3 regions of the Vibrio lentus genome follow, and region 1 is predicted to be linked to each of the others. Evidence: predicted binding sites of a transcription regulator. Region 1 holds the regulator's gene; each other region holds the start of a gene.
The links. Region 1 encodes PurR, which represses purine synthesis genes. Its sites were predicted from a motif close to TNANGNAAACGTTTNCNTNA; they were not measured.

Region 1 (4,290 bases):
TGGTTAGGGTAAGAAGAAAGCGCAACGAGCAGCTCATATTCTGCTTTAGTCAGCTTAACTGGCTCACCATTTTTACTTAAAGCACGACGAGGGATATCAAACGTCCACTCACCAAAACGAACCACAGATTCGTCTTCAGCTTCAACTGCCGTACCAACCGCGGTTTTGCGAGCCGCAGCAATACGCCAAAGTAAGTTTTTAACTCGAACTAATAACTCGCGAAGTTCGAAGGGTTTAGTAACATAATCGTCTGCGCCCATTTCTAGGCCTACAATTTTGTCGATGCTATCCGTGCGTCCAGTAACTAAAATAATCCCAATGTCCGATTGACTGCGTAATTCGCGAGTTAGCATCAATCCATCTTCGCCTGGTAAGTTGATGTCTAGCATAATGAGATCAACGTTGTTTTCTTCCAACACGTTTCTCATCTGAGCGCCGCTTTCCGCTTCGCTCACTGTGTAACCTTCGTTCTGGAAATATCCAACCAGCTTACTTCGGGTTACCACATCATCTTCTACGACTAATACGTGATAGCTCATCTACACCACTTTTCTTATTTAATAGTTTCAGTAACCATTCTATTCATAACTAGTAACAATTCTAGTGGTACAGCAGATAAAAGCGAGAAACATGAATCTTTTTTGATACAAGACAATCTAAAACCTTGCTATTTATCGTCCATCGCAATTCAATATAGGCATTACGACTAACGAGTCACTTTGCGTTTAGCAAATAACCTTGTTATTGAGCCTTGGTGTGCTTATACCCAAATGACTTCGCGATGCTTGGGTATATAAACATCACAAGACTAAATCAGGATCTATGAAATGAAAGATACGAAAGCATTCAACGAACAAAGAGCTGAAATCTACTGGTGGCTATCAAGCTTGTTCGCTAAAGAGCTCACACAAGAAGAACTCGACCACTACCACTCTGTTGAGATCCGTTCTTTCCTGACTGGTTTAGGCGAAAACGAAACACTCAAGCCTGCGATTGATAAACTGGTAGACGCATTGAACCGTCTACAAACACGTGAAGATGCCCAACTAGAACTGTCTGCTGACTTTTGCGATCTATTTTTAAAGACAGATAAACATGGTGCTCTACCTTACGCTTCAATGTATATCGGCGAAACAGGTCTATTAAACGATAAGCCAGCTAAAGACATGGAAGAGATCATGGCTAAGCACAACTTGGTGGTTAACCAAGATCTGAAAGAGCCAGCAGACCACATTGCTATCGAACTTGATTTCCTTGGCAATCTCATCATCCGTTCAAATGAAACTGAGCTTGAAGAAGAATTAGAAAAATCGTTCACTGTTCAACAGCAATTTATTGAACAACAACTCCTTACTTGGGTACCAAAGTTCAACGTTAAATGTTGTGAGATCGATTCATTCGGTTTCTATGCATCTGTGGCAACTCTTCTCGTGGCCTTCTGTAATTTGGACACTCAGTATTTAGCGGGTGAATAAGATACGCTGATGATTAAGTAAACAAATTCAATAGAATGTGACAATTCACCAAGATTTCTGGGTGAATTTTATTGCGAGTAATTTCTAGTCAGTCTAAAATTGTGACCGCAAACGATAAAATATGAAACATTCACGAAATGCTATGCTTATTTAAGTTCAGAGCATTTCGGTGTTAAGACAAGCCGCTCAATAGCGGTTTTTTGTTTTTTAGCACTTTAGTACCCCAAAGAGCCCTACAAATTTAAGCTCTTAGTTAGGTAGCTTAACGGCTACTTTATTCCGTACTTTGGGAAAGTAGCTTCTAATAGGATAAAACCATGGCCACTATAAAAGATGTCGCTCGCTTAGCAGGCGTATCAACTACCACCGTTTCTCACGTAATCAACAAGACACGTTTTGTTGCAGAAGCGACTCAAGAGAAAGTAAATAAAGCCGTAGACGAGTTAAACTACGCACCAAGTGCTGTTGCGCGTAGCTTGAAATGCAATTCAACACGTACTATCGGCATGTTAGTGACTCAATCAACAAACCTCTTCTTCTCTGAAGTGATCGATGGTGTTGAAAGCTACTGCTACCGTCAAGGTTACACTTTGATTCTGTGTAACACGGGTGGTATCTATGAGAAGCAACGTGACTACATACGAATGCTTGCAGAAAAACGTGTAGATGGCATCTTGGTTATGTGTTCCGACTTAACAGAAGAACTTCGTGGCATGTTAGATCGCCATGCTGATATCCCAAAAGTTGTCATGGACTGGGGCCCTGAAACCTCTCAGGCTGATAAGATCATCGATAACTCTGAAGAAGGCGGCTATCTAGCAACCAAGTACCTGCTAGAACGTGGTCACACAAAGATTGCTTGTTTAAGTGGCCACTTAGACAAAGCAGCATGTGTAGAACGCATCGCGGGTTACAAACGCGCACTCAATGAAGCGAAGGTCGCAACCGACGAAAAGCTCATCATTGAAGGTAACTTTGAGTGTGATACCGCTGTACTTGCGGCTGATAGAATTGCTCAGATGGAAGATCGCCCTACCGCTGTGTTCTGTTTTAACGACACTATGGCACTTGGCCTGATGAGTCGCCTGCAACAGCAAGGTATTCGTATTCCTGAAGATATTTCGGTTATCGGTTACGACAACATTGAACTTGCAGAATACTTCTCTCCACCATTGACGACGGTTCACCAACCTAAGCGTCGTGTTGGTAAAAATGCATTCGAAATTTTGTTAGAGCGCATTAAAGATAAAGATCATGAAAAACGTGTCTTCGAAATGCACCCAGAAATTGTTGAGCGAAGCACAGTTAAAACGTTAAATTAATTGATAAATCGAGTTTAATTTCATTAAGCGCACCTTTGAGTGCGCTTTTTTTATAAGCAGATAAAATAAACCCAGTTGCATAACACCAAGATCATTAATTGAAGCAATATCACATTTTGAAATATCAGGTGTGAGCCTCATTCAACAAAAACTTTATTCTATTCAGTCAGTCACGCACAGGGCAAACCACTCGAAAGAGTGAGACGCAAAGCTTCCGGCCTAAACCACTCGTTGGTATGGTAGCGGGGTTACCGATGGCAAAATGCGGTAATTACTAACAATTTAGTAATTTACGGCTTATTGACAATTTAATTGCAACATTTTGCTAATCTCTCGGACCTGCTTATTTGGTGGCGTAGTTCAAATACACCGAGATAGATAACATGGATAAACCGATACTAAAGGACTCAATGAAATTATTTGAGCCCCTAGGAAAAATAAAATCACGCTCAATGTTTGGTGGATTCGGGCTTTTTGCTGATGACACTATGTTTGCTCTGGTTGTTAACGACCAGCTGCACATAAGAGCGGACAAAGACACAACAAAGCAATTCGAGCAACAAGGGTTTCGACCATACGTCTACAAAAAACGTGGTTTCCCTGTCGTCACAAAGTATTTCGCATTGCCGGAAGGCTTGTGGCAAGACCAAGAGAAAATCTTGCAGCTTGCTACGACGTCTTTGGGGTTTGCTAAAGAAGAGAAAGCTGAGCAATCTTCTGCTAAGCCAACTCGATTAAAGGACCTCCCTAACCTTCGACTCGCTACCGAGCGTATGTTAAAAAAGGCTGGGATCGATTCTGTAGAATGTTTATATGAATCTGGCTCTGTAAACGCATTTAACGCCATCAAGGAATCACATGCTTCCTCTGTCAGCATTGAGCTGCTTTGGGCGCTAGAAGGTGCGATCAATGGTACTCATTGGTCTGTTATACCGCAGCAACGTCGTGAAGAGCTTATCAGTCGCGTCAATTAATATTGTCAGTTCAAACTATCTACATAACTAAGCCGCATTCTTGCGGCTTTTTTTATATCTGTTGAAAGTTAATCTATGCTTTGCCTGTCTATCTATACTAATGGTATGCATTGAAAAATTAGAGGAAGTATCAATGAGTAAGAAAATGATATTGGGTATCGTATTGGTCGTAACGATCGTCTTGTTAGGCGTCAATTTCGGCCAATACCTAACACTTGAGAATGCGAAAGCTCAACAAGCTGTTTTGAATGACTACATCGAGAGCAATTTTATTGCCGCTGCTGCAATTTACTTCGCCGCCTATGTCATGATCACGGCTTTCTCAATTCCTGGCGCTGCGGTTGTTACTCTGTTAGGCGCTGCCTTGTTTGGTTTCTGGAACAGTTTACTGCTGGTATCTTTTGCGAGTGCTATTGGTGCAACTCTCGCCTTCTTAAGTAGCCGCTACCTGTTACGTGACTGGATCCAAACCAAGTTTGGTGACAAGTTAGCAACGATTAACAAGGGCGTTGAAAAAGA
Region 2 (4,290 bases), 210 kb from region 1:
TCAATATAAGAAAGCGAGTCGGATTATCGACATAAAATAGATGGATAAGTTTTATCTCTAAAATATTAATCAAATAGGTGCATATATGATTTTTCAGTGTTTTTTATGTTACAAGTTTGATTTTTATATGCCTTTTTAACCAATCAAAAGGTCATAAAAGACCATTCTTCTATATCCTATTGCTATAAAGAAAGAGTTGATAGATATTGAGTATATTGTGTTGCCAAAGTGTCGGGGGACATCATGGATAAACAGGAAGAGACGCGTGTAGAGTTCGATTACACAACATTTCTTGGCGCCTCATGCAGTAAAAAATGGACTTTTCTGGAAGCTCTCACCACTATCGCGCCAGTATTCAGTACTGTCTGGAGAGATAGCATTAAAGAGCTCGCCAGCCCGGAAGATCGCTTATGGCAAATGGCATTGAAATCAATGTCGACGCGTAAAAGTGATGAGTCGAACATTGTTACCTTGCTCAAGCTTGCCAAGCTAGAAGGGATCAATGAGCTCAAGGTTGTCATGCCATATTCGCTTGAAGACGAGCAGATTGATTATATTGAATCGCGTAGTCATTTGGTGATTGCAGATAACTCTGGTGAAGAGTTCACTATCAAGCTTTGATCACTAACTAAGCTTTGATGAAATATACATTGTAAAAAGGGCCTCAATATTGAGGCCCTTTTAGTATCTAAAATTTGTGCTTACTAGCTAGCTTATTAGCTTTCTAGCATGTGATTAGTCGACTAATCAATTAGTCCGTAATCGGCACGAAGCACATCAATGATTTCTTGCTTCGGATTGTCGCTTAATACAATCTCGCCACCGGTGATTTTCGCTGCGATATCAAGGTAAGTACGAGACAGAGACATCAATGCATCCAAAGGAAGTTCATTGTCACGAGCTAATGCTTCACGTTCTGGCATACGTTCTTTGTTCAAAAGAATATCCGCGTCAGGGAAGTAGTTAAGTAAGAACTGGCGGAATCCTTCTTTAGAATTCTCGACGATGTTGCCCTTGTTGTACTCTTGAGTATCCCAAATACGAGATGAATCTGGCGTACCCACTTCATCCATGTAGATAAGCTTTTCTTTACCTTGAGCATCGTTGACGTAACCAAACTCAAATTTCGTATCGACAAAGGTTTGATCGACTTTTGCTAGCGCTTGGCTAATTACGTTGAAGCCTTCTTTTAGAAGTTTCTCGTAATGCGCAATGTCACTTGCTTGAGTAAAGTTGAACGCTGCGAAATTGTCTTCGATGTTGTTGCGAGTGATGTTCACATCGTCAGCTTCTGGTACACCAGGAATTCCTTTCAAAATCCCTTTTGTAGAAGGCGTGATCAGTAGCTCAGGCAACTTCTTGTCTTTCTCAAGGCCTTCAGGCATCTCGATACCACAGAATTCACGTTCGCCGTTCGCGTATGCACGCCACATAGAACCCGTGATGTATTGACGACAAATCGCTTCGATCATGACTGGGCGAGCTTTTTGTACAATCCATACGAATGGGTGAGGGATATCAAGAATGTGACTGTCAGCAAGGCCGTTGTCTTTAAACAATTTGAACCAGTGGTTAGAGATAGCATTCAGAGCCGCTCCCTTACCTGGAACACCTTTAAGATTACCTTCACCACGCCAAATACAATCAAACGCAGAGATACGGTCACTGATCACCATGATGGCTAAAGGCGCATCGGGTGCTACATTATAGCCTTTCTCTTTGATTAGTCGTTGGCTATCTTCTTCAGTTAACCAGTAGACCGAACGAACCTTGCCGCTGTGGACAGGTTTATCAGTACGGATTGGTAGGTCATCATTTACGGCAAGAACTTGATCAGCAAGGCTCATTTAGACATTCCTATCTTTTATCAAACGTCATACAGAGAAGTGCGGTGTGCACATGATTAGACGGGCATTATACCCAATCTACTATTTGCTTCCAGATAAAAAGCAAACGATTGCTAAATCTATTGATCAAATAAAAACCCCCGCCTAACTATTCGCTAGAAAATTGGCGAATTGTAGGGCAGGGGAAGGCAGTCTGTTGGGCTGTGTTTTGGAGCTATGCTGTTAAGTTAACTTAAGTTTGTTAGCTAAAAGATTAAGCTACGTTTGTGAGCTAAATTGTTAAGCGAGGTTGGCTTAATGAATACGCTCTGAAGTTTCATCGATGAAGAACACTTCGCATTGAAAGCGTTGGCCTAACGTTCTCAGGTATTGTTGGCTGAATGAGTCGATCGACGTACTCGCAACGATTGCGCTCGCGTTTCCTGAGCGTATTGCTTTCTCGACTGTCTCTACTTCATTCATTTGGTTCGACGCTTTCATATGGATAACGCGCTCGCAGCAAACATTGTGTTGCTTAAGCTGCTTAGCGGATGGTCTTGGCGTTTGAGCAGTAAACAGCAGCCATTGATGTTGATTGGACAGCAACGCCATTCTTGCGAACAACGCTTCCTCGTTTGAGTTTTTGCTTTTACGAGAAACTGATGTAAATGCGCAGTGAACTAGCGGGCTAGAGTGTTGGGCTTTAACGTGTGCTTGAATCATTTTGCTGTCCTTATATACATGCTGTATGTGTATACAGTAGTTTTTGTTGCTTATAAGATCAAGCGGTTTTTGCGGGATTATTGGTCGTTTTATTGCGGGCAAGTAAGAGGTTTCAGCTTAAGTTGTTGATATTTATTTGAAAATTAAATTCGACTGGTTTTTCTATTTTGTCTCATAAATTGAAAAAATGTGATTTCTATACAGGTGTATACAGTGGTTTTTGCAGAAAAGCACTGTATACACCTGTATAGAAGATAAGAAGATAAGAAGATAAGAAGATAAGAAGATAAGAAGATAAGAAGATAAGAAGATAAGAAGACAAGAAGATAAGAAGATAAACCCCAGATACAAAAAAAGCGCCTTAGGCGCTTTCTTATATTTCAACGGTGTTACTTATCTCAGTGTCGCTTGGGAGAGTTTTGTTCTCATTTCCATTTCACCAATATTGAACTGGCGAACATCAATGGTTGCAATATCATTGCACTCTTTACATGCATGGTGACACTTACCATCTAGGTAGTCGTGCTTTTTTACTAGGCTTGGCTTTTTGCACCAATCACAAACGCCTTCTATTGTGAACATATTTTCTCCTCACCTGTTTAAGTCAGGTGTATTTTCGGCGCAAATTATGACACAAGTAAGACCCATTAGTTAATAGTTTGTTACCCGTTTTTGAGAGGGGGATCGATTGCAACACTAATAAAATCGGTATCTTTGCGATCTTGGAAAATGAATATGTGTAGTTGTTTACGGTTTTGTAACATTTTGTAAAATGGTTTTTAGCGCATTGTTCAAACGTTTCATTTCTTCGTTACATCCATGACCATCAGGGTGATAGATTTTAGAGAGTTGTTTGTATCGAATCTTAATGCTTTTTTGGTCAGGAATAGATTTAGGTGTGTAGCCAAAGAGAGCACAGGCCACTTGCAAAGCATTCATACCTTTGTTGTTTTTCTGCTTCTTCAATTCGTTGTAGATTGTTTGAAGCTGACGCTTTTGCTGCTTAATGGTGAAGTCTTTCGCACTAAGCTGTGCTTCCAGTGTCTGTTGCTGCTGATTTAACTCACCAGACTTCAGGCCTTGTCGCTTTCGCGAGATAACCAGAGTCGCGCTGATACTCACTATTGCAATCAAAACGGCAAGCACTACGCCAATCATATAGTCAGAGCTTGTTAGATTAGAACGTGTTGCTTGGTCTCTAGAAGTTAGTGCCGAAGGGAAGGTACTTGCTTGATTTGTATTGGCTTCTGCACTGACGTTGTCATTGAGCTGCTCAATCGAAGAGATTTGCTTGGCACGCTGTTGGTTGAACTGTGCTTCCAGAATGCGATTGTAGCCATCTTCTGCATTAGGATTGTTTTTTAAAGCTGCTTCATACCATAGCTGCGCTGCATCTAACGGTTGCAATAGTTCTTTATCAAGTGAGGATTCATAGATCTTGGCTACTTCTAGAGGCGCTTGCTTGTTACCTTTCAGTGCCGCTTTGATGAACCATTCTAAGGCGAGTTTATTATCTTGCTCGACTTTTGTACCTGCCATGTACCATTCGCCCAGTCTAAACTGCGCATCTGCATTGCCACTGTCCGCTGATTGCGAATACCAATAGAATGCGTCATCGGTGTTTTTAGGCATGCCAGTACCCAGCTCATACGATTGGGCTAATCGATACTGAGAGGTTGAGTCTTGAGGTTGTAGCTCTTGAGGTTGTGGAGATAATGAGAGTTCAGTGCTGCTTTCCGCA
Region 3 (4,290 bases), on a different contig from region 1:
TATACTCGTATTCATCACTGTCCTTAAAGAATCAGCGCAATACTATATATTTTATGGGGTTTTTAATGTGATCTTGACCCAGAACTTAGAACAAGCTTTGCATATAACTATGGTTTTAGTGCAACTTTTTGCAATTAAGCTTGCTAATCGAGCAACCATTCCGTTCAGAAATGACGGCTCGAAGTAGCATACTGTTCAAGTATATCGGTTAGATCGAAAATCAATTCGCCATCATTATTTAGCTAAGGCCAACGATATTTCCTTTTTCATCAATATCTAACGACATGAACGCCGGTTTATCCGGTAAGCCCGGCATGGTCATTACATTGCCACACAAAGCGTAGATGAACCCCGCACCGGCACAAAGCTTCAGTTCTCTAACTGGTACATCAAACTGGGTAGGAGCGCCTTTAACTTGTGCTTCAGTCGAAATAGATAGCGGTGTCTTTGCCAAACATACCGACAGTCTGCTGTATCCATGTTGGTTGAATTCAGCGAGTTGTTGCTTGGCTAAAGGTGATAGTGAAATACTTGCTGCGCCGTAACCGACCTCGGCGACTGCCATCAACTTTTCTTCTAAGCTCTGCTCAGATTCATAAAGTGCTTTAAAGTCGCTCTCGTTTTCACACGCATTGACCACTGCTTGAGCTAATAACGTCGCACCTTCTCCGCCTTTACCAAAAGCTTCGCTGATTTCAACGGTCACATTAGGGTCAAAGTCGGTGATTAGCTGTTTTAGTGTGTTTAACTCTTGAATCGAGTCTTGTGGGAATTGGTTGATGGCGACAACGGCAGGCACTTGGTATTGCTTAACATTGTTGATGTGCCATTTCAGATTCTCAAAGCCAGCGATAAGGGCTTCTTGGTCATCATTGAAGATTGATTCTGGTAATGCGGTGCCTGGTCTTAAATCGTATAAGCCTGAGTTGGCTTTTAGACCGCGTAATGTAGCGACTATAACAGCGCAATCAGGTTTTTTATTCGATGCTTTAACTTTGATGTTACACGCTTTTTCAAAACCCATGTCGGAGCCAAAACCGCCTTCAGTCACTACAAAATCACTCAGTTTGAGAGCAATCTTATCGGCAATAATTGAAGAGTTACCATGTGCAATGTTTGCGAACGGGCCTGCGTGAATCAGCGTTGGCACACCCTCAAGTGTTTGCATTAATGTTGGTTCAATTGAATCTTTCATTGTTACGGTCATTGCGCCTGCAACGTTGAAGTCATCTGCGGTTAATGGCATGCCTTGGTGGTTATAAGCGAGTACCACACGACCAATACGTTTTCTTAAATCTTGCAGGTCGTCAGCCAGCGCAAGAATGGCCATTAGCTCTGAAGCGGCCGAGATATCAAAGCCATCTTCGCGCTCAAAGCCGTTGATTGTTTTGTCTGCCTCGTTCTTACCTACCGTGATCATGCGCAATGCGCGATCATTATGGTCAAGCACGCGTCGCCAAACGATTCTGCTTGGGTCTATATCTAATGCTTTTAAGCCAGAGCGCGCTTCAAAGGCTTCTAACCCTTCACGTTGCTCATGATATAAACGAGCATCAATCGCAGCAGAGGCGAGGTTATGAGCCGCTGTCACTGCATGAATATCACCTGTTAAGTGGAGATTTAACTGCTCCATTGGCGCCACTTGAGAGTAACCACCGCCAGCAGCACCGCCTTTGACACCAAATACTGGGCCCATAGAAGGCTGACGAATACACGCCATCGCAGATTGGTTTATTTGGGCGAGACCTTGTGCAAGGCCAATTGTAGTGACCGTTTTTCCTTCACCGAGTGGCGTAGGTGTAATAGCAGTTACAACGATCAATTTGCCGTCTTGTTGGTCAGAGAGGCGTTCAAGTGACGTAAGAGAAACCTTAGACTTGTAAAGCCCAAGGGGTTGATGTTCTTCATGATTCAGGCCAGCTTGCTTGGCAATCTCACTGATGTTTTTAAGGGGAGTTGAGCGACAAATATCAATATCAGATAGCATATTTGCTCCTTATATCAGAACCGAAAGGTGTTACGTAAACGTTTGCGTGGCGATAGTACTGTATAAATTTGCCAAGTAAAGGCAAACCACACGAATTATGTGCTGGAAGATAACAGATCTAAACAGTCATTGCGCGAGATCAAATCTTAATCTGGCAAAAAATTAGATTTGATTAGGTGTTGCGCCATTCACATAACTCACCAATAGAAAAAGGGCTGCATATAGCAGCCCTCTTAGGAATTGGTCATCTTAGAATGCTTCACTAACCCGTTGGAATCAGTGCCTCAATCTAGATTAACGATCCCAGTATGTTTCTTCTAAGCTATCTTCGCGTTCCGGTAGGGCACGAGAAAGGCGAGGTGAGTGTTGAGTCAATACCTCGTAGCTTACACGGTTTGCGTACTTACAAATTTGAGACAGTGACGAGTAAGTTAGACAAGCGTGCTCGTGTTTCTCTGAGTTTGGTACATTTACGTAGTGGTAGCTGTTTGCTGCCATATCGTGTAGCAGTGCAGAAAGTGCACCGTCGCCTGCGCCATTGGTGTTCTTAATCTCAAGTGGGCCACCTAGATAAGGGCCAATGTGAGAATATACTTTTACTGGGTCTACACAATCTTGCTTACGCATAGCACGGCTGAATTCGTATTTATTGAACTCAGGGATGTTACCCGGTAACAATGGCAGTGTGGTTTCGCGTTTCGCTGGTTCGTCCGTGTAACCTGCCATGTACAAGCCAACAGGGCCCGCAGTACATAAAACAAGGTCAACCCACTCAAGCGCTTTATTCGCTGCAAGTAATGGATCTTTTTCGCCCGTTAATGCTTCACCTTCGTCTTCGTTCATCGCGACGATGGTAACGTTCTCTTTCAGGTATTCTTGCCACCATTCAGCATTACCTTCGATCACGTATTTAGTACCAAGCGTCAGTACAACAGGCACATTGTGTGCTTTCGCATATTCAATCGCTTTTTGTACGGCTTTTGGCATTGGATCTTCAGGCTTACCGCGCATTAGGTATGAAGATACAACTAATGCAGAGGCTTTTTCGAAAATTTGCTCAGGAATACTTTCAGGAAGCAGTTGATTCATGTGTCCTTCGTTGATCGCAAACGTACGTTCGCCATCTTCGGTAATTAGCGTGTAACAACGACCAATTGGACCATCAACTGTTTGTAGGTGGTTTAAGTTCATGCGAGAAGAGGTACGGCAAAGGTAGCGGTAACCAAACGAACCCACTTCGATTTTCTTAGACATAACGCCAAGCAGAACTGATTTACTGTCTGCAAGAACAGAGTAGTTGTGTAGCGTGTTACCAATGGTATCGCCAGGGTATTGATGCGTAATCAAACCACGTTCAACTAGCTCTTCGTAAAGGGCATCGGCTTTACTTTCTTCCAATACAAGCGAGTGACCTTTACTCAGCTCATATTTTTCTAGGAACTCGTTGTCAACACGGGCTTCGATATCAACAATCGTTTGACCTATACCGACAACTGTTGCGCGGTGTAGCTTAGGTGTTTGTTGAATTTGGTTGACCAACGGATCACGGGCGTGAGTTGGAAAGTAGTGCTTAGATTTACGCTGTCCAGGAAATTTCATATGACAAATACAGTGAAAAAATTTTGCCGCATGATATCACATTTTGTTTCTGTTTCTTTCATTTTTATTACATTTTGAATCACCTGCACAATGTCTGTACAGGTGATTCAAGCTCGTTATTCCGTAGGGACTAACGTAGCAGGATCAACGTAAGCCTTTGTACCCCATAGAGGAACAGTGGAAAGGCTGTGTTTGAAGCTACCCTCTGTTTCTTTTGTGGTGTAAGACAAGTAGAGCAATGATTGATTCTCTGCGTCGTAGATGCGGCGAACTTTCATTGTTTTGAAAAAGATACTTTTCGATTGCTTGAATACCACTTCGCCGGATTTGCTCTTGTCTATTTGAGCAATCATTTCTGGTGTGATTTCACCTGTTTGACGACAAGAGATAGAGCTATCACTTGGATCTGACAGGCTAAGGTTTGCTTCGATGGATGCGATATGACAAGTCACACCTGCGATCTTGTCGTCATCTAGAGAAGACATCTTGATATCTTTCATGGTGAAGAAACCGAGAGATACGTCGCCAACTTCATTGTCTGAGCAGCCAGCCAACAATGTCATGATACCAACTGCTATTAAGGCTTTTTTCATAAGAAGTCCTTTTTATTTATATAGTTCTGTTTACTATAGGAATATTGAAAGCGTGAATACGAGTGTAGAGCTTTTCACCGAGTTCTTAAAGGATGTTGTTGGAGAATGAAA

Region 2: QWZ07_RS15555 (phosphoribosylaminoimidazolesuccinocarboxamide synthase) is a predicted target of PurR. The motif match lies at 1,946-1,965, and genes of this name have one in related genera.
Region 3: QWZ07_RS01690 (formate--tetrahydrofolate ligase) is a predicted target of PurR. The motif match lies at 2,018-2,037, and genes of this name have one in related genera.

The regions. Positions count from the first base shown of each region.
Region 1 is NZ_JAUFQE010000002.1:1,799,216-1,803,505, forward strand. It holds gene torR (two-component system response regulator TorR) at 1-539, opposite strand, end outside; gene torD (molecular chaperone TorD) at 828-1,475, shown strand; gene purR (HTH-type transcriptional repressor PurR) at 1,793-2,797, shown strand; cyclic di-GMP riboswitch class I at 2,968-3,053, shown strand; gene QWZ07_RS16450 (TfoX/Sxy family DNA transformation protein) at 3,181-3,771, shown strand; gene QWZ07_RS16455 (TVP38/TMEM64 family protein) at 3,905-4,290, shown strand, end outside.
Region 2 is NZ_JAUFQE010000002.1:1,593,719-1,598,008, reverse strand. It holds gene QWZ07_RS15565 (helicase-related protein) at 1-40, shown strand, start outside; gene QWZ07_RS15560 (hypothetical protein) at 244-621, shown strand; gene QWZ07_RS15555 (phosphoribosylaminoimidazolesuccinocarboxamide synthase) at 744-1,847, opposite strand; gene QWZ07_RS15550 (SulA-like leucine-rich domain-containing protein) at 2,142-2,549, opposite strand; gene QWZ07_RS15545 (hypothetical protein) at 2,943-3,131, opposite strand; gene QWZ07_RS15540 (tetratricopeptide repeat protein) at 3,297-4,290, opposite strand, start outside.
Region 3 is NZ_JAUFQE010000001.1:413,919-418,208, forward strand. It holds gene QWZ07_RS01685 (sensor domain-containing diguanylate cyclase) at 1-15, opposite strand, end outside; gene QWZ07_RS01690 (formate--tetrahydrofolate ligase) at 239-1,987, opposite strand; gene QWZ07_RS01695 (inosine/guanosine kinase) at 2,282-3,586, opposite strand; gene QWZ07_RS01700 (CreA family protein) at 3,703-4,179, opposite strand.